Regions from separate parts of the Acidovorax sp. GW460-11-11-14-LB4 genome, predicted to be linked through region 2. Evidence: predicted binding sites of a transcription regulator. Region 2 holds the regulator's gene; each other region holds the start of a gene.
What was found. The regulator FNR, encoded in region 2, switches genes on or off when oxygen is low (the NO sensors DNR and NnrR bind a similar motif). The targets are predictions, from matches to a motif close to TTGATNNNNATCAA.
Positions count from the first base shown of each region.

Region 1: the regulator FNR is predicted to act here: its motif matches at 1,702-1,715, upstream of ubiU (ubiquinone anaerobic biosynthesis protein UbiU).
Region 3: the regulator FNR is predicted to act here: its motif matches at 3,521-3,534, upstream of AC07X4_RS18780 (universal stress protein).

Region 1 covers NZ_JBWKYJ010000032.1:14,938-21,359, reverse strand. Annotated here, with positions in the region: gene AC07X4_RS13140 (U32 family peptidase) at 1-532, opposite strand, end outside; gene ubiU (ubiquinone anaerobic biosynthesis protein UbiU) at 571-1,623, opposite strand; gene AC07X4_RS13130 (MFS transporter) at 1,864-3,048, shown strand; gene AC07X4_RS13125 (LysR family transcriptional regulator) at 3,034-3,960, opposite strand; gene AC07X4_RS13120 (M20/M25/M40 family metallo-hydrolase) at 4,119-5,489, shown strand; gene AC07X4_RS13115 (YidB family protein) at 5,620-6,102, shown strand; gene AC07X4_RS13110 (DUF2628 domain-containing protein) at 6,319-6,422, shown strand, end outside.
Region 2 covers NZ_JBWKYJ010000018.1:43,186-49,607, forward strand. Annotated here, with positions in the region: gene AC07X4_RS09420 (sulfite exporter TauE/SafE family protein) at 1-315, opposite strand, end outside; gene hemN (oxygen-independent coproporphyrinogen III oxidase) at 321-1,703, opposite strand; gene fnr (fumarate/nitrate reduction transcriptional regulator Fnr) at 1,893-2,615, shown strand; gene AC07X4_RS09435 (hypothetical protein) at 2,726-3,019, opposite strand; gene AC07X4_RS09440 (FixH family protein) at 3,077-3,355, opposite strand; gene ccoG (cytochrome c oxidase accessory protein CcoG) at 3,420-4,865, opposite strand; gene ccoP (cytochrome-c oxidase, cbb3-type subunit III) at 4,947-5,861, opposite strand; gene AC07X4_RS09455 (CcoQ/FixQ family Cbb3-type cytochrome c oxidase assembly chaperone) at 5,886-6,023, opposite strand; gene ccoO (cytochrome-c oxidase, cbb3-type subunit II) at 6,040-6,422, opposite strand, start outside.
Region 3 covers NZ_JBWKYJ010000063.1:3,879-10,300, forward strand. Annotated here, with positions in the region: gene AC07X4_RS18760 (phosphoenolpyruvate carboxykinase (GTP)) at 1-857, shown strand, start outside; gene AC07X4_RS18765 (hypothetical protein) at 1,061-1,501, opposite strand; gene AC07X4_RS18770 (LysR family transcriptional regulator) at 1,639-2,616, shown strand; gene AC07X4_RS18775 (metallophosphoesterase) at 2,629-3,474, shown strand; gene AC07X4_RS18780 (universal stress protein) at 3,588-4,010, shown strand; gene AC07X4_RS18785 (fasciclin domain-containing protein) at 4,202-4,657, shown strand; gene AC07X4_RS18790 (fasciclin domain-containing protein) at 4,713-5,651, shown strand; gene AC07X4_RS18795 (TetR/AcrR family transcriptional regulator) at 5,753-6,376, opposite strand.

The DNA.
Region 1 (6,422 bases), on a different contig from region 2:
AGCGCGCCGAATAGGCCAGGGGCATGCGGCCGTAGGCAAACACCTCGGTCTCGATGCCTGCGGGCCGCTGCGCCAGCACAGCAGCGAGCGCGTCCTGCGACATCTCCAGCGGCATCACCCAGCGCGTTGCGCCCAATTGCGCCATCCATTGCAGCGAGTGCGCGTTGTACAGGTTCAGGTGCGGCCCGGCCACAAAGGCTTGCGGCCCGGCGGGCGCACGCGAGAGGCAGCCCACGGCCCCCATGTCATTGGCCTCGACCAGGAACTCGCCGTTGCCCGTGATCTTGTGCATCACCCCCACGTCGGCGCTGGACTCGATGAGCACCTGGCTGGACAAGACCGCTTCCTTGCCCGCGTCCCGCAGCTTGCGCGCCAGCGCCAGCCAGTCGGTCAGGCGCAGCTCATGGCGGCGCGAGCATACCGTCTCGCCCAGGTACACCACATCCACAGGCGTGGCGGCCATGGCCTCGTAGAACGCGAACACGGTGTCGCGGGGCCAGTAGTACAGCAGCGGGCCGAGAGAGAGTTTCATGGGGCGGTCTCCGGGGGTTTTGTCATTGTGGAGAAGCACTACTTCCAGGGGCGGTGGTAGGCACCCAGCGTGTGCTGCTGGCCTTCTGCCACCTGGTCCAGGCTGGCCATCCAGCGCGTCTTGGGCGCATAGCGGTGCGGGTGGGCCAGGCACTGGTCCATGGCCTCGCGCCAGACCTGGGTGACCTGCGCCACATAGGCGGGGCTGCGCTGCCGGCCTTCGATCTTGATGGCGCGCACACCCATCTTGAGCAGCTGGGGCAGCAGCTCCAGCGTGTTGAGGCTGGTGGGCTCTTCGATGGCGTAGTAGTTCTCGTCATCCCCCACGTCGAAGCGGCCTTTGCACAGCGTGGGGTAGCCCGCGTTCTCGCCGGGCGCGTAGCGGTCGATGAGCACGCCGTTCAGGCGCGACTCGCGGCCCTGCGGGGTCTCCACCCAGCGCACGGCCTTCGGCGGTGAACACACGCCGTGCGTGTTGGGCGATTCGCCCGTCGCGTACGACGACAGCGCACAGCGCCCCTCGACCATTACGCACAGACTGCCAAAACCGAACACCTCGATCTCGACCGGCGTGCGGTCGATGACCTGGCGTACCTGCTCCATCGACAGCACACGCGGGAGCACGGCGCGCACGATGCCGAACTGCTCGCGGTAGAAGTTGATGGCCTCGTAGTTGGTAGCCGAGCCCTGCACCGATAGGTGCAGGCGCAGCCGGGGATGGTGCTGCACCGCGTAGTGCATGAGGCCGGGGTCGGCCAGGATGACCGCGTCCACGCCCAGGTCCACCGCCTCGTCCAGGGCGCTGCGCCACGGCCCCGGGTTGGCGGCCTGCGGGTAGGTGTTGAGTGCCATGAAGACCTTGCAGCCGCGCGCATGCGCATGGCTAATGCCCTGGGCGATGGCCGCCTCGTCGAAGTTAAGGCCCACAAAGTTGCGCGCGTTGGTGGCGTCGCGCAAGCCCAGGTAGACACAGTTGGCGCCGTGGTCCACAGCGGCCTTCAGGGCGGGCAGGCTGCCCGCGGGGCAAACCAGTTCCATGGCAGGGCCAGCCGCCCCGGGCAAGGCGGTGGCCGTCGATTTCAAGGGATCCATCACAAGCATTCAAACGCTGGCCCCGGTGGGGAGCCACAGCACTGGGCGCCACCATACGGGGGGCTCTCCGCGCATCCGCTGATCTTCATCAACGGCAGTGCACAATGCCGGAGCAAAGCAGTCGGGTTTTGATGTGCTCCAGCCTTCCCGGCGTTCCACACTGCCCACCGGCCTTGACTTGCGTCCAGTGCCCTGCGTGGGACATCCATTTCATAAAGACGCCAAAAGGCGCCCTCTGCCGTGAACAAGAACCTGTGGTTGCTGGCCCTGTGCCAAGGCCTTTTCCTGACCAACAACATCGTCTTCATCGCCATCAACGGGCTGGTGGGACTGCAGCTCGCGCCCTTTGGCTGGATGGCCACACTGCCGGTGATGGGCTATGTGGTGGGCGGTGCGCTGTCCACGCCGCTGGTGGCGCACAGCCAGGCGCGCTGGGGGCGCAAGGTGTCGTTCCAGATCGGGCTGGCCGTGGCCGTGGTGTCGGCCGCGCTGTGTGCCTGGGCCGCGTTCAGCGCCAGCTTCTGGCTGCTGTGCACGGCCACGGTGGTGGCGGGCTACTACAGCGCCAACGGTGGCCTGTACCGCTTTGCGGCCGCCGAACTGGCCAAGCCGGACTACCGCGAAAAGGCCGTGTCGCTGGTGCTGGCCGGTGGCCTGCTGGGTGCGGTGGCGGGCCCCAACCTGGCCAGCGCCACGCGCACGCTGTTCCCGGTGCCGTTTGCGGGCGCCTACATCGCGCTGATCGGCGTGGCGCTGTTGTCCATGCTGTGCATGGCGGCGATTCGCTTTGAGACGCAGCCCGTGGTGCTCAATGCGGCGGGGCAGCGCGAGCAGGGGCGCCCGCTCAAAGTGCTGATGCGCCAGCCTGCCTTCATCGTGGCCATTGTGGGTGCCGCGCTGGGCTATGGGGTGATGAACCTGCTGATGGCGGCCACGCCGCTGGCCATGCAGGTGTGCGGCTTTGCCTTTGATGCCTCGGCACTGGTGCTGGAGTGGCATGTGATCGGCATGTTCGCTCCCGGCTTTGTCACTGGCCACCTCATCAAGCGGTTTGGTGTGCTGCCCATCATGGGCACGGGGGTGTTGCTCAACCTGGCGTGTGTGGCGGTGGCGCTGATGGGCGTGGAGCTGCACCACTTTGGCATTGCGCTGTTCTTCCTGGGCGTGGGCTGGAACTTCCTGTTCACCGGCTCCACCACGCTGGCCATGACGGCCTACCGCCCCGAGGAAAAAGACCGCGCCCAGGCGGCCATCAACTTCTGTGTGTACGCCACGCTGGCGCTGAGCGCGTTCTCATCGGGCGTGCTGGTCACCACACAGGGCTGGACGCTGCTGAACGCCGGCTCGCTGGTGCCGATTGTGGTGACGGGGCTGGCGCTGGCCTGGCTGGGTCTGCAGCGCCAGCGTGTTTCAAGCGGCGCCTGAAGACCGGCCTACCGCAGCGCCCTCTGCCTGCGCCGTGGTGCGCAGCCACTGTGCGAAGGCCGCCACCGCAGGGTCTTCCAGGCGCCCCGGCGCCACAAAGAGGCTGTAGCCCCGCGCACCGCTGTCGTGGTGCGGGTGGGCCAGCACCAACTCGCCCGATTGCAGTTCGCGCTCCACAAAATACCGGGGCACCAGGCCAATACCCAGATCGGCGCGCACCGCCTCCACCAGCATCGAGAACAGATCAAAGCGGTGGCCGCCCAGGGTGTGGGCCGGCACGCGCGTGATGCCCGCGCGGCCCAGCCAGTCGTCCCACGCCCCCAGGCGGGAGCTGAGCTGCAACAGCGGCACGGCGCGGAAGTCGCCGCGCTCTGTGGCGCGCCGGTGGCGCGACTGTGGCGCGCACACGGCCACGCAGACCTCGGGCATCAGGGGCACGGGCACCACGCCGGGCCAGGCCGCGTCGTCGTACTGCACGGCCACGTCGAACGGGATCTCCGCCATGTAGATCTGCGTGGGGTACACCTGCAGGTGCAGGCTGCAGCCTTTGTGCTGTGCGAGGAAGGCCGACAGCCGGGGCAGCAGCCAGCGCTCGGCAAACACCGGCACGCAACCCACCAGCAGGCGCGCGCCATCGGGCCGCTGGGCCATGGCTTCGAGCGTGTGGTTCTGCAGCCGCAGCAGGTCGCCCACGATCTGCGCGTGGTAGCGGCGGCCCACGTCGGTGAGGGTGGAGCCCCGCGCGCCACGCTGCACGAGCTGCAGGCCCAGCTGGCCCTCCAGCAGACGCAGCTGCTGGCTCACGGCGCTGTGGGTGAGGCAGAGTTCTTCGGCGGCCTTGCTCACGCCGTGGTGGCGCGCCACGGCATCAAAAACAAGCAGGGCGCGGGTGCTGGGGATGTGTTTGCGCATGTAAGAAAAACTGTCGGCTGGGCAGATTAAAGCAGAGCCCAGGGGCCGGGTTCGGTCCAACAATTGCATGGCACTGCATGCCGGCCCACGGCTCCATCCACGATGGCTGGACAGGCCGGTCACTCCTTCCGTTTGTGTTCGTGTTTCGCTGGATCACCATGACTCTCCCTCTCCATACCTTCCGTGCCACAGCCCTTGCGGGTGCCATGGCCCTCGCCTGCTCCGCCTTGCTGCCCGGTGCCGCCCATGCGCAGTTCGGCGCCGTGGCGCCCACGCCCACCACGCTGCGTCCCGCCGTGGACAAGGCCTACGGCCAGCTGATGGCCGCACCCCAGATCCTGCAGCTGCTCGACGCCGTGAAGGCCGACCACGACCGCGCCACCGAAGACCTGCGCATGCTCACCGAGATCGAGGCGCCGCCGTTCAAGGAACAAAAGCGTGCCGAAGCCTTCCTGGCCCGGCTCCAGGCCCTGGGCCTGACCAATGCCGCCATTGACGCCGAAGGCAATGTGGTGGGCGTGCGCAAGGGCACGGGCAACGGACCCAAGCTGGTCATCTCGGCCCACCTGGACACCGTGTTCCCCTCCGGCACCGACGTGAAGGTGAAGGAGCGCGACGGCAAGCTGTATGCGCCCGGCATCTCCGACAACACGCGCGGCCTGGCCGTGCTGTTGTCGTGGCTCAAGGTGTTGAACGACCAGAAGATCGCCACCGTGGGCGACCTGGTGTTTGTGGGCAATGTGGGCGAGGAAGAGCTGGGCAACCTGCGCGGCATGAAGCATTTGTTCAAGGAGCACCTGGACATCGACGGCATGGTGGCGCTGGAGCCCGCGCCCGATGGCACGGTGCTGGTGCTGGGCACGGGCAGCCACCGCCACGAGGTGACCTTCAAGGGCCCGGGCGGCCACAGCTACGCCGCGTTCGGCGAGGTGCCCAGCGCCATTCACGGCATGGGCCGCGCCATTGCCAAGATCGCCGAGATCCGCACGCCCAAGAGCCCCAAGACCACCTTCACCGTGGGCACCGTGGGCGGCGGCACGTCTGTCAACACCATCGCGCCCGATGCGCGCATGGCGGTGGACATCCGCTCCGACGAAATGGCCCCGCTGCTGGCCACCGAGAAGCAGGTGCTGGCCGCCGTGGACAGCGCCGTGACCGAAGAGAACGCACGCTGGGGCGTGAACACCCTGAGCGCCTCGACCAAGCTCATCGGCGACCGGCCCGGTGGCCGCACCGCCGCCGACGCGTTGATCGTCGAGGCTGCCGTGCGCGCCAACACCGCCTTTGGCCGCAAGACGGTGCTGGCCGGTGCCAGCACCGATGCCAACGTGCCCATGGCGCTGGGCATCCCGGCCATCGTGATCGGGGGCGGCGGCAAGACAGGAGGGTTCCACGCGCTGTCCGAATGGATCGACCTGACGGATGCCTGGAAAGGCGCCCAGACCTCGCTGGTCACGGTGCTGGGGCTGGTGGGGGTACAAGGTGTGAGTGCGCCACTGCTCGACAAGCGCCCACCCCGCACCAAGTAGTGGCGCGGCACCCCAGCGGCATCACCCCGTTCACGATTGTTGACACGAAGGCGCCGCCGAGGTGCGTACCATGGGTGGTTCCGTCCGGGCTGGCGCACTGCCGCCCTTCATTCCTCTACAGGAGAACACCATGGGTTTGCTCGATTCCGTTCTGGGTGCCGTCATCAACAACGCGTCGCAAGGCGGCAGTGGCGCCGCTGCGGCGGGTGGGGCCGGTGGTGGCCTGGGAGGGCTGATCAGCCTGGCCGCACAAAACCCGCAGCTGGTGCAGGCCGTCATGTCCCTCCTCAGCAACGACGGCCCGGTGGGCGGCCTGCCGGGGCTGATGGCCAAGTTCCAGCAGGCCGGGCTGGGCAACGTGATTGCGTCGTGGCTGAGCGCCGGGCCCAACCACGCAATCTCGGGCGAGCAGCTGTCCCAGGTGCTGGGCAGTGGCCCACTGGCGCAGATCGCGTCGCAATTGGGTGTGGGCCCCAGCGCTGCGGCGGGGCAACTGGCGCAGGTGTTGCCGGGCCTGGTCGACCACCTGAGCCCCCAGGGACAGGCGCCCCATGGCGGGTTTGGCAATGCCAACGATCTGCTGGGGATGCTGGGCGGATTGCTTCAAAAGTGATAGCTGCTAGCACTTGAATTGAAAGCGCCATCAGCCATTTTCATCACCACCCCGCGCCCTCGGTGGGGCCAGCGCGTTACCGCTGCAAACAACTCAGAGGACTGCTCACAAAAATTCCCACGGGTGTGCCCCTAGCATCGCGGGCGCCGTGCAAGGCGGGCCCATCGGCAAGCACTGCGGCGCACACAACAACACACGACCGAGGGAATTTTCAGCATGAACGAAGGCACTCCATTTGCAACGCCCCAAGCGGCATCCGCCGCAGCCAGTGGCACCCCCACGGCGGTGCCCACCGACTTGCCCAAAGTCTGGCAAAAACG
Region 2 (6,422 bases):
CGCCACATGCATGAGTGTCCAGGCGGGGCGCAGCGCGCTGGTTTGCTGGGTCAGCCATGCCAGACTGTCCATGGCCAAGGCCGCCAGTGCACCTGCGCTGGCATACCCCACCAGGCGCCCTGCGTGAAAGGCCATGGTGCGCTGCAGCGCACCACCACGCGGCGCCCAGCGCACCTCCTGCTCCGCACCACCGTCCGCCTGTGGTGCGCCGCCCTGCCGCACCAATGCTCCGCACGGCGCGGAACACATGGCCAAGCAATGGGACCCGCCAGCGAGTCCCATGAGCAAAGCAGTCCAGCCAACAGTGGCAAGCATAGGTGTCAGATGATGCGCGAAAACCGGGCGCGGTTGCGGTCCGCCTGCAGATAACGGTCAAAAACCATGGCGATACCGCGCACGAAGAACCACCCGGTGGCGGTCACTTCAATGCCCTCCGGCCCCACCCGTACCAACCCCTGCTCCTGCATACCCTCCAGCTGCGCCAACTCTGCTGCGAAGTACTGGCGGAAATCGATCAACCACGCCTGCTCCATCGGCTCGAACAGCAGCTCGCCCTGGCACATCAGGGCCATGATGGCCGCGCGGCGCACCAGGTCGTCGCGGGTCAGGGCGAGCCCGCGGACCACAGGTAGCCGCCCCTGGTCCAGGAAGTCGTAGTACTCGTCCAGCGTCTTCGAGTTCTGGCTGTAAGTCGCCCCTACCCGGCCGATGGCCGATACGCCCAGCCCAATCAGGTCGCAGTCTGGCTGCGTGCTGTAGCCCTGGAAGTTGCGGTGCAAGCGTCCCTGGCGCTTGGCCACAGCCAGTGCGTCGGTAGGCAGAGCAAAGTGGTCCATGCCCACATAGACATACCCAGCGTCCATGAACGCATCGAGTGAGCGCGAGAGCATGGACAGCTTGCTCGCGCCTGTGGGCAATTCGGCGGAGATGATGCGACGCTGTGGCTTGAAACGCTCCGGCAAGTGTGCATAGGCATACAACGCAATGCGGTCAGGCCGCAGCTGCGCCACCTGCGCCAGCGTGCGGTCAAAAGACTCTGGCGTCTGGCGCGGCAGGCCGTAGATCAGGTCCACGTTCACCGAATCAAATCCCAGCGAGCGGGCGGACTCCACCAGTGCAAAAACCTGCTCTGCAGGCTGAATGCGGTGCACGGCCTTTTGCACTTCGGCATCAAAGTCCTGCACGCCAAAACTCAGGCGGTTAAAGCCCAATTCAGCCAGGAGCGCCAGACGCTCGGAGTTGACCGTGCGCGGATCCACTTCGATCGAGTATTCGCCCCCGGGCGCCAGCGTGAAGCTGCGCTTGAGCATGGCCATCAGCTCCCGCAAGCCCGCATCGGAGAGGAAGGTGGGCGTGCCACCGCCCAGGTGCAATTGGCTCACCACCTGTCCTACGCCACAGTGCGCGGTGTGCAGGTCGATCTCGCGGCTCAGATAGCGCAAGTAGACCTCGGCGCGGTCATGGTGTTTGGTGATGATCTTGTTGCAGGCGCAGTAGTAGCACAGGGATTCGCAAAACGGGATGTGCACGTACAGGGACAGCGGCATGGCCTTGGCCAGCGTGCCCGAACGGCGCTGTTGCAGCGCCAGCACATAATCTTCCTGACCGAAGGCCTCCACAAATCGGTCGGCCGTTGGATAGGACGTATAACGGGGCCCTGGCACGTCAAAGCGGCGCAGAAGATCTGGCGAAACAGCAGTCATGGGGAAATTTCCTTGCGTACACCTTGACTGTGCCGTAGGCTCCGGGACATGTCCTTGACCTGCATCAAGTGAACCAACAAGCGATACGGCGACAATTTGATGAAGGTCAGCCGCTCGCCCGCGCCCTGTATTCAGGTTCGTGTACGGCATGCACGATATGCTCGACCAACAACCCAAGTCCATGTGCCTATGAACCCGCTCACCATCAAAGTCGCCTGCTCCAACTGCAACCTCCGCGAGCTGTGCATGCCCGTGGGCTTGAACGAAGAGCAGCTCCAGCGCATTGACGAGGTGGTTGCCGTCCGTCGCAAAGTCAAACGCGGAGGGACGCTGTTTCGCAATGGCGAGTCCTTCACGTCCCTGTATGCCATCCGCACCGGGTTCTTCAAGACCTGCGTGGCCACAGAAGACGGTCGCGACCAGGTCACGGGCTTTCAGATGGCGGGCGAGATCATCGGGCTTGACGGTATCGTCAATGACCACCATACCTGTGATGCGGTGGCACTTGAAGACGCCGAAGTGTGTGTCATGCCCTTCGACCGCATTGAAGAGCTGTCACGCGAAGTCACAGCCCTGCAGCACCACGTGCACAAGATCATGAGTCGCGAGATCGTGCGCGAGCACGGCGTGATGTTGCTGCTGGGCAGCATGCGTGCCGAAGAACGCCTGGCCGCCTTTTTGCTGAACCTGGTGCAGCGCCTGCATGCACGGGGCTTCTCGCAGTCGGAACTGGTGTTGCGCATGACGCGCGAAGAAATCGGCAGCTACCTCGGCCTCAAACTCGAAACGGTCAGCCGGACCTTCTCCAAGTTTGTGGAAGAAGGGATCGTGGAAGTCAAACAGCGCCATGTGCGCATCCTCGACACCGATGCCCTGCGACGCATCGTGAACAGCCAGCAGACCTGCCACTGACGACACTGACACCGAGCCACTTCCACGCGGAGGGCCGGTTCCGCACCAAGTACAACCATCTCTTGCGAAACGGCATGCATTGCATGCCCAGACAAGCAGGCGAAAAGGGTTCAGGGGCAGGACGATGTCTTGCGGCAATCGTCGGGGCGCTCCCCATCGGGCACCGGGCACCGGTTGACCTCGAACGGAGACATGGACAGCAGTGTCGTCAATGCGCTCGTGGCCATGGTGATGGCCCAAAACACAAAAAATGCGAGGGTGTACACCCCTTGCCGTGACAGCGCCAGGGGCTGGCCGAACCAGTGCAGGTCCTGGGGGTCCACCATGGCAAAAACCAGCATCTCCAGCACGCCCGCCATCAAGAAGGCGGGCCATGCAATCCACATCAGGCGTTGCGTCCACATATCGGTTCTGTCTCCTGGTGCTGCCTGGGGTCGCTGGGGGCAGCGACCGGAGGGTTGTCAGCGTGGTTGGTCTTGCACAGGGGTGGCCGCATGGTTGCGGGCCTTGAGGGCCGGTGCCAGGCTTTTCTCCGGCGCCACCAAGGTCTTATTGATCTCAATGCCCTGGCGGTAGTAATCCTCGGCTACCACCGGGTCAGGCCGAGAAATCGCCAGCCACAGCGTCACAAAGCCAGCCACGATCACGATGGCAGGCCCGGCAATCACCAGCCACACATGGCCGAACTTCCACCAGGGCACGGGAATTGCCGGTGTCGCGATGGCAGGGTTTGAAGACATGGTGCTCTACTCCTCAACAATATCGGTCAAAGTGCGGCCCTGAAAGGCCCCACCGGGATGCCGCTCAACGCGGCACAAGAAACACGGATTTTTCCGTCACATGGGCAGCTGCCCCTACGGCCTGCACGTCAAACTGAACCGCATGCGAGCCCGAAGTGGCAGAACCGTACGGAATCTGCAAACGCACGGCCACCCAGCGCGACTCTGCTGCGCCAATATCCACTTCGGCCTCGGAGGCCACCTCCAGCCCCTCCAGTCCACGCGCGCTGATGCGGTAGCGCTGTTCGCCCTCCGTGGCATTCATGATCTGCAGCCGGTAAATATTCTCCAGTTTGCCCCCCGCCACAATGCGCGAGAGCGCGGCCCGGTCACGCACGACATCCACCTTCAGCGGCGTGCGCACCACCAGGCTGGCCAGCATGGCAACGCACAGTGCTACCAGTACGGCGGTGTAGATCAGCACACGCGGACGCAACACGCGACGCAGCATCTGGGACTGCGTCCAGCGCTTGGCCACGCCGTTCTGGGTGGAATAGCGGATCAGGCCACGCGGGTACTGCATCTTGTCCATCACCGTATTGCAGGCGTCCACACACAACCCGCAACCAATGCACTCATATTGCAAGCCCTTCCGGATATCGATGCCCACCGGACAGACCTGCACACACAGCGAGCAGTCAATGCAGTCGCCAAGCCCCTGGGCCTTGTAGTCAATGTTCTTCTTGCGCGGGCCGCGCTGCTCGCCACGCTCAGGGTCGTAGGTGACGATGAGCGTGTCTTTATCAAACATTGCGCTCTGAAAGCGCGCATAGGGGCACATGTACTTACAGACCTGCTCGCGCATGAAGCCTGCGTTGCCGTAGGTGGCAAAACCGTAGAACAGCACCCAGAAAATCTGCCAGCCGCCTTCAAACGCCAGCAGCTCGCTGCCCAGTTCGCGGATGGGCACGAAGTACCCTACGAAAGTGAACCCAGTCCACAGGGCCACGGCGATCCACACCACCTGCTTGAGAAACTTTTTGCGGATCTTCTCGAACGTCCAGGGACCGTTGTCCAGACGGAGGCGGGCACTGCGATCGCCTTCGATCTTGTGCTCGATCCACATGAACATTTCGGTGTACACCGTCTGCGGACAGGCAAAGCCACACCAAAGGCGCCCTGCCACGGCGGTGAAGAGGAACAGCGACAGCGCCGAAATGATCAGAAGGCCGGTGAGATAGATGAAATCCTGCGGATATAGCACCAAGCCAAAGATGTAGAACCTGCGAGCCCCCAAATCAAACAGCACCATCTGGCGCTGGCCCCATTCAAACCACGGCAGCCCGTAAAACACCAGCTGCGTCAAAAGCACCATGCCCCAACGCCAGCGCGCAAACAATCCGCTGATCGAGCGCGGGTAGATCTTCTTTTGCGCTTCGTACAGCGAGATGATCTCGCCCGCAGAGGACGCATCGGCGGCGACTGGCGTAATCGGGATGACCTTGCGAGCAGGCTCGCTGGGTGTGCTCATGGTGTCGCTTTATGAACGGAGGACAGGCTTACTCTGAAAAGAAAACCCGGGCAGTGCCTCAAGCACCGCCCGGCGGACATATCAACGTGCAGCCACCTGCTTGTTCGACAGGCCCCACACATAGGCAGAGAGTACGCCGATCTGCGCCTCGGTCAACTTCTCGGCCTGTGCAGGCATCTGGTTGACCTTTCCGTTGTTGATCATGGCCGTGATGGCAGCCTCGCCCCAGCCATGCAGCCAGATGTCGTCGGTCAGGTTGGGTGCACCCAGTGCCTGGTTGCCCTTGCCATCCATGCCGTGGCAGGCCGCGCAAGCCGCAAATTTGGACTTGCCCAGCGATGCACGCAGCGAGTCGTGCGGGCTACCCGACAGGCTCAACACGTAATGCGACAGGTTGCGCACGTCTTCTGGGGTTCCCACGGCCGCTGCCATAGGAGGCATGTTGCCGATGCGGCCCTTCTCCAGCGTCTCGCGGATCTTTTCGGGTGTGCCGCCATGCAGCCAGTCGTTGTCCGTCAGGTTCGGGAAGCCCTTGCTGCCGCGTGCATCCGAGCCGTGGCACTGCGCGCAGTTGTTCATGAACAAGCGCTCGCCAATGGCATGGGCCTGCGGGTCCTTGGCCACGTCTTCGGGCTTCATGGATACAAAGCGGGCATACAGGGGCTCCAGCTCCGTCTTGGCCTTGGCCATTTCGGCTTCGTACTCCCCCTTTTGCGTCCAGTTGAGCTTGCCGGTAAAGCTGCCAAGACCTGGGTAGGCAGCCAGGTAGCCCAGGCCAAAGACGATGGTGATGACGAACAGCCACACCCACCAGCGCGGCAGGGGGTTGTTCATTTCGACCAGGTCCTCGTCCCAGACGTGGCCGGTGGTGTTGTCGGAGGTGGCAACCACCTTCTTGCGGCCTGCCATCCAAAGCAGGATGCCGCAGGCGATGATGCCGACCAGGGTCAGCGTGGTCACAAAGACCGACCAGAAGTTGCTGGTGAAGTCACTCATGGGGTGTTCTCGTTCTGGTGAAGGTCAATCTGTCTCGAAAGGCAGCTGGGCTGCCTCGTCGAACCGGGCCTTGTTGCGGCCTCGGTAGGCCCAGACCCAGATGCCAATGAAGCAGGCCATCGATGCCAGAGTGGCGACGATGCGCATGGTGGTGATGTCCATGGGATATCTCCTTTGCTTACTTGAGCGCACGGCCCATGACTTGCAGGTAGGCGATGAGCGCGTCCTGCTCCGTCTTGCCCTTGACCTCGCCCGCCGCAGCAGTGATCTGCTCGTCGGTGTAAGGCACGCCCACGGTGCGCAGGGCCTTCATGCGGGGAGCCATCACTGCAGGGTCCACCTGGTTCTTTTCGAGCCAGGGGTACGCGGGCATGTTGGACTCGGGCACCACATCGCGGGGGTTGTTCAGGTGGATGCGATGCCATTCGTCGCTGTACTTGCCACCCACGCGGTGCAGGTCAGGCCCCGTGCGCTTGCTGCCCCACTGGAAGGGATGGTCATACACAAACTCGCCCGCCACCGAGTAGTGCCCGTAGCGCAGCGTCTCGGCGCGGAAGGGGC
Region 3 (6,422 bases), on a different contig from region 2:
ACTGCATGCGCAGCCTGGACAAGGACGTGATCTTCACCAACGTGGCCCTGACGGACGACGGCGATGTGTGGTGGGAAGGCATGGAAAAGGACACGGGCAAGCTGCCCGACCACCTGATCGACTGGCAAGGCAAGGACTGGACGCCCCAGATCGCCAAGGAAACTGGCGCCAAGGCCGCCCACCCCAACTCGCGCTTCACGGTGGCTGCCACCAACAACCCCGCACTGGACGCCCAGTGGGATGACGCCAATGGCGTGGCCATCGATGCCTTCATCTTCGGCGGCCGTCGCTCGACCACGGTGCCCCTGGTGACCGAAGCCCGTAGCTGGACCGAAGGTGTGTACATGGCTGCCACCATGGGCTCCGAGACCACTGCCGCTGCGTTTGGCGCCCAGGGCGTGGTGCGCCGCGACCCGTTCGCCATGCTGCCGTTCTGCGGCTACAACATGAGCGACTACTTCCAGCACTGGCTCAACATGGAAGGCAAGATTGCCGCCACCGGCAAGGCGCTGCCCAAGGTGTTCTGCGTGAACTGGTTCCGCAAGGACGAGGCTGGCAAGTTCGTCTGGCCCGGTTATGGCGACAACATGCGCGTGCTCAAGTGGATGATTGACCGCATCGAAGGCCAGGCCCAAGGCCAGGAAACCATGTTCGGCGTGGCCCCGCAGTACGCAGAGATCAACTGGACGGGCCTGGACTTCAGCGCCCAGAAGTTTGACGCCGTGACCAGCATCGACAAGGCGGCCTGGGCCGAAGAGTTCAAGCTGCACGATGCGCACTTCGAACAGCTGGCTTATCACCTGCCAAAGGCGCTGCTCGATACCAAGGCGCAACTGCAAAAGCGTTTGGCAGTCTGACGCCTGACACGCCTGACGCTGCGACATTCAGTCTAGGAAGCTGACCATTCAAAGCCGTCCCGCTCTTGCGGGGCGGCTTTTTTTCTCGTGCGGACACTGCAAGAACACACTGCACGCGGGGCGCAACGGGGCATAAAAAAAGCCGTGGCGTTGGCCACGGCTTTGAATGGGAGTCTCTGCGCAGCGTGCGCCGCGCAAAAGCTTCAGTAGTACTTGCGGATGCTGTTCACCGTGGGGATGCCCATGGCATGGTTCAGTTCAGCCATGATCCGTGGGTCCTTCAGGGCGACTTGCCAGGTGCGCTGATCTTCAGCAGCGCGGCGACGGCTTTCAGCCCATGCCAGCGCAGTGCCGCGCAGCGCAACACCGGCGCGGCGGGCGGGGCTGGTCAGGAGCGCCAGGGCCGCAAAGGCCACGAGCCACAGCACCATCCAGGCAGCCAGCAGGTGGCCTTCGGTCCAGGTGTCGATGACTTGGTTGGCCACCACCAGCAGCGCGGAGACCACGGCGGCCAACAGCAGGGAGGCTGCGCCACGCGCGCCGTCAAAATGGGCGGCAGCGCTCTTCAGAGCGGCGGCTGCGTTTTCGGCGCGGACAACGCCGGGGTGTTCGGTGGGGTACTCAACGTGTGCAAAGGCGGTCATTTCGGTTTCCCTTTTCTAACGCTTGTGGCGAGATTGCCGGGCGATGGGGTGATATTAGGGTTTACCCTTTACATGTTCAAGTTTATATTTTGAATCATTGATATTCATATCAGTGATGAATATGCTCTCGGGTGACCATGACTCCTTTGAACTTCCGCTCCCTGGACCTGAACCTGCTGCGCGTCTTTGACGAGGTGATGGCCGAGCGCAGCCTCACCCGAGCTGCGCACAAGCTGTCTATCACCCAGCCGGCCGTCAGCAATGCCATGCGGCGCCTGCGCGATGTGGTGGGCGATGAACTGGTGGTGCGCAGCGGCCAGGGGGTGGAGCCCACGCCACGTGCGCTGGCCCTGTGGCCCCCCGTACGCGAGGCGCTGGCCCATTTGCAGGAGTCCCTGGCGCCGGGGCACTTTGACCCGGCAACGGCGGAGTCCACCTTTGTGCTGGCGATGGCCGATGCCACGGCGGCGACGCTGGTGCCGGCCCTGGTGGAGATCATCGAGCGCGAAGCCCCCGGCATCTCCATCCGCGTGCTGCCGCTGACCACGCGCGACCCCCGGCGTCTGCTCGAAGAAGAGGCGGCCGACATGGCTGTGGGTTACTTTCCAGCGGCACTGGCCGACCTCACCGCGCGGGCGCAATCAGGCGGCGTGGTGGCCTTTGAAAGCCGCCGGCTGTACGACGGCGAATACGTGTGCGTGATGCGCCAGGGCCACCCTCTGGCCGACGCGCCGCTGACGCTGGACACCTACTGCGCAGCGCGGCACATGCTGGTGAGTTTTTCGGGCCGGCCCTTTGGTTTCATCGACGAAGCCCTGGCGTCGCTGGGCCGCGAGCGCAAGGTGGTGATCACGGTCAACCAATTCTTCACGGCCGGTCGGGTGGTGTCGGGCTCGGACCTGCTGACCGTGCTGCCGCGCCACTTTGTGCCAGTGACCGGCATCGCCGACGCTTTGGTGCAACGGGCTTTGCCCCTGGACGTGCCCGCCGTGCACGTGGATGCCCTGTGGCGCCGGCGCGGCCCCCAGCAGGCTGCAATGACCTGGCTGCTTCAGGCGCTTGCACGGTCAGCACGGCGCACCTTTCCGGAGCAGGGCCTGCACGGCACGCCTTAGACTGCACGGCTGATGAATATCCAGCTTTTGTCCGACCTCCATCTGGAGGCACACCCCCACTTTGTGCCCGAGCCCGCCCCTGGCGCCGATGTGCTGGTGCTGGCGGGGGACGTGGGCTCCTACCAGCAGGGCTCTCAACTGGACGACGACGACTTCGGCCTGGCCCGGTTTTCGCCGTTGTCCCAATATGCAGGCTGGCCGACCCCCGTGCTGTTTGTGCCCGGCAACCATGAGTACGACGCCCAGGACTTCGATGCCGCGCACCTGCGGCTGCGCCGGACCTGTGACCGCTTGGGCATTGCGTGGCTCGAACGTGAAACCCTGGTGCTGCAAGGCGTGCGCTTTGTCGGCACGACGCTCTGGAGCGATTTCGACGCGCTGGCCGACCACGAAGGCACCACCGACCTCACGCGCCGGCTCAAGCTGCGCGACAAGGCTTTTCGCGCGGCCAACTTCTACCTGCGCAAGACCGGTGGCACGCGCCACGCGGAGCCGTTTCTGGCCGAACCCATGCGCGATCAGGCGTTGGTCTGCCAGCAGTGGCTGCGCGATGCGCTGCAGCAGCCATTTGACGGTGCCACCGTGGTTGTCACCCACTTTGCGCCCAGCCTGCGCAGCGCCGACCCCCGCTACGGCCTGGTGCCTGGCACGGCGGGGTTTTGCAACGCGCTGGACGACCTGCTGATGTACACCCCGCTGTGGCTGCACGGCCACCTGCATGCGCCCAGCGACTACACCGCCCAGGGCACGCACAGCGATGGCTCCGCCTGGCAGTGCCGGGTGGTGGCCAACCCGCTGGGTTATGCGCGCAAGGGCGAGCAGATAGCGTTTCAGCCGCGCTGCATGGTCACCGTATGATCGGTGCGCGGTTCGTACGAATCCGCCACGCGCCGAACAGAACAACATGACCCAGGTCAAGACAACAGGCACCCGCGCAGAGTAGTCTGCTTCATCCTTTTTCGGAGAACACCATGAACATCCTGCTTGCTGTCGATGGCAGCGCCTACACCAAGAAAATGCTGGCCTACCTGGCCACCCACGAAGAACTGCTGGGCGGCACCCACACCTACACCGTGCTGACGGTGCAGGCCCCGCTGCCTCCCCGTGCACGCGCCGCGCTGGGCAAGGAAGTGGTCGACAACTACCACGCTGAAGAAGCCGAAAAAATCCTCGCCCCGGTGTGCAAGTTCCTGGGCCGCCACGGGGTGGATGCCAAGCGCAGCGTCAAGGTCGGCGCGGTGGGCGAGACCATTGCCAAGGTGGCAGACACCGGCAAGTTCGACCTGCTGGTCATGGGCTCGCACGGCCATGGCGCCATCGCCACGCTGGTGATGGGCTCGGTGACCACCCAGGTGCTGGCCCACAGCAAGGTGCCGCTGCTGATCGTTCGCTGAACGCACAGGTCCACAGCGCACAACGGCGCAACGCCCACCCCAAAGCCCTGCCTTGCAGGGCTTTTTTTCATCTCGTTACGACTAAAGGGTTACTGAATAACCAATCAGTTTACTTTCGTACCAAATGGTTATACATTCGCGCCACGCCCATCTTGGCGTGTCATTTCCATCGAAACCGAGAGGAACGACCCATGAAGAAGACCCTGATTGCACTCGCTTTGACCGCTGGCGCCACCTTCAGCGCCATGGCGCAAGACATCGTCGATACCGCCGTGAAGGCGGGCAACTTCAAGACCCTGGTAGCCGCCGTGCAGGCCGCCGGTCTGGTGGACACCCTCAAGGGCCCCGGCCCGTTCACAGTGTTTGCCCCCACCGACGAAGCGTTCGCCAAGATCCCCAAGGCCACGCTGGACGGCCTGCTGGCTGACAAGGCCGCACTGACCAAGGTGCTGACTTACCACGTGGTGCCCGGCAAGGTCATGGCCAAGGATGTGAAGGCGGGCAAGGTCAAGACCGTGCAAGGCCAGGAACTCACCGTCACCACCAACATGGGCGTGATGGTCGACCAGTCCAAGGTCATCGCCGCCGACGTGGCCGCCAGCAACGGCGTGATCCATGCGATCGACACGGTGCTGATGCCCAAGTAAGCCACTGGCACCACCGCTCTTTTCACCCACCATCCATTCACGAGGAGAAGCCGCCATGAACACCGTATTCAATCGCCGCACCGTCCTAATGGCCGCCGCGCTGGGCGCCAGCACCACCCTGTTGCAGGCCTGCGGGGGCAGCGACGACGAACCCCAGCGCAACATCGTCGAGCTGGCGCAAAACACCCCCGAGCTGAGCATCCTGGTCGAAGCCGTGGTCGCAGCAGGCCTGGCGCCCACGCTGAGCACAGGCACGCTCACCGTGTTCGCGCCCACCAACGCGGCGTTTGCGGCGTTGCTGACCGAACTGGGCGTGACCAAGGAAGCGCTGCTGGCCAACAAGCCCCTGCTGACCGCCGTGCTGACCTACCACGTGCTGGGCAGCAAGGTGATGCGGGCTGATGTGCCTCTGGGCAAGGCGATCACGCCGGTGTCGGGCGGCTTCTTCAAGATCGAGTCGAACAACGGCCTGAAGATCACCGACGGCCGCAACCGCGTGAGCACCATCACCAGCACCGACATCCAGGCCAGCAACGGCGTGGTGCATCTGGTGGACAAGGTGCTGCTGCCCGCCGACAAGGACATCGTGGCCACGGCCTCGGCCCTGCCGGACTTCAGCATCCTCGTCGAGGCCGTAGTGGCCGCGGGCCTGGTGAGCACACTGCAAGGCGCTGGCCCTTTCACTGTGTTTGCCCCCACCAACGCAGCGTTTGCGGCGCTGCTGACCGAGCTGGGCGTGACCAAGGACGCGTTGCTGGCCAACAAGACCCTGCTGACCCAGGTGCTGACCTACCACGTGGTGCCCGCGCGCGTGCTCAAGGCCGAAGTGCCCGTCAATACCGCCATCACCACCGTGCAGGGCCAGACCTTCACCATCAACGCCAGCTTGGTGATCACCGACCAGAACATGCGCACCAGCAGCATTGTGGCCACCGACGTATTCACCAGCAACGGCGTGATCCACGTAGTGGACAAGGTGATCCTGCCGAAGTGACAGGGCCCCAGGTGCTGCGCGGCCCCACCGGCGCAGCACCCACACAGCAAAAAGCCCGGCATGCCGGGCTTTTTGCTGTGTGGCCTATGAAGCCGCCCGGCTCAACGCGCCGCCAGGCCGTCAAAACAGGTGCGCACCACCAAGTCCACGATTTCGGCGTCCGAATACTGGCCGCCTTCCTTGAGGAAGCTCACCACCGGGTCGCACGCACGCGCGTACAGGGTGTACAGCACGACCAGCGGCGGCAGCGTGGGGCTGATCACCCCTTGGGCCTGGGCCTGGGTGATCCATTCGCCGATCTGGTCGCTCACGGCCACCAGTCCGTTCAGGTAGTCCTTGTTGGCCATGAGCACCGCACGCAGCGTGGAGTTGCGGCTGGGCAGCAGGGGCATCTCGTTGGTCAGCAGGCGCTCCAACGACCAGCGCACCAACGCATGCAGCTTTTCCAGCGGGGGCATGTCGGCCGGCAACCCTGCCAGATAAGCCTGTACGCGCCCCAGGATCTGCACCATGGCGGCACTGCACAGCTCTTCCTTGCTGCAGAAATGCTTGTACAGGCTGGCCTTGGCGATACCGACGGCGTTGGCCACGTCGTCCATGGTCATGGCGTCGAAGGCTTTTTCGCCCAGCAGGCGGCAGGCGGACTGGAGGATGGCATCCTCGCGGGCCTGATGCATCTGCTCCTTGAAAGAGACTTTGGGTTGCGGCGTTTGCATGGCGTCCATTTTATACATTGCAGTAAAAAAATAAATGACTAAGTTGCAATGCAAC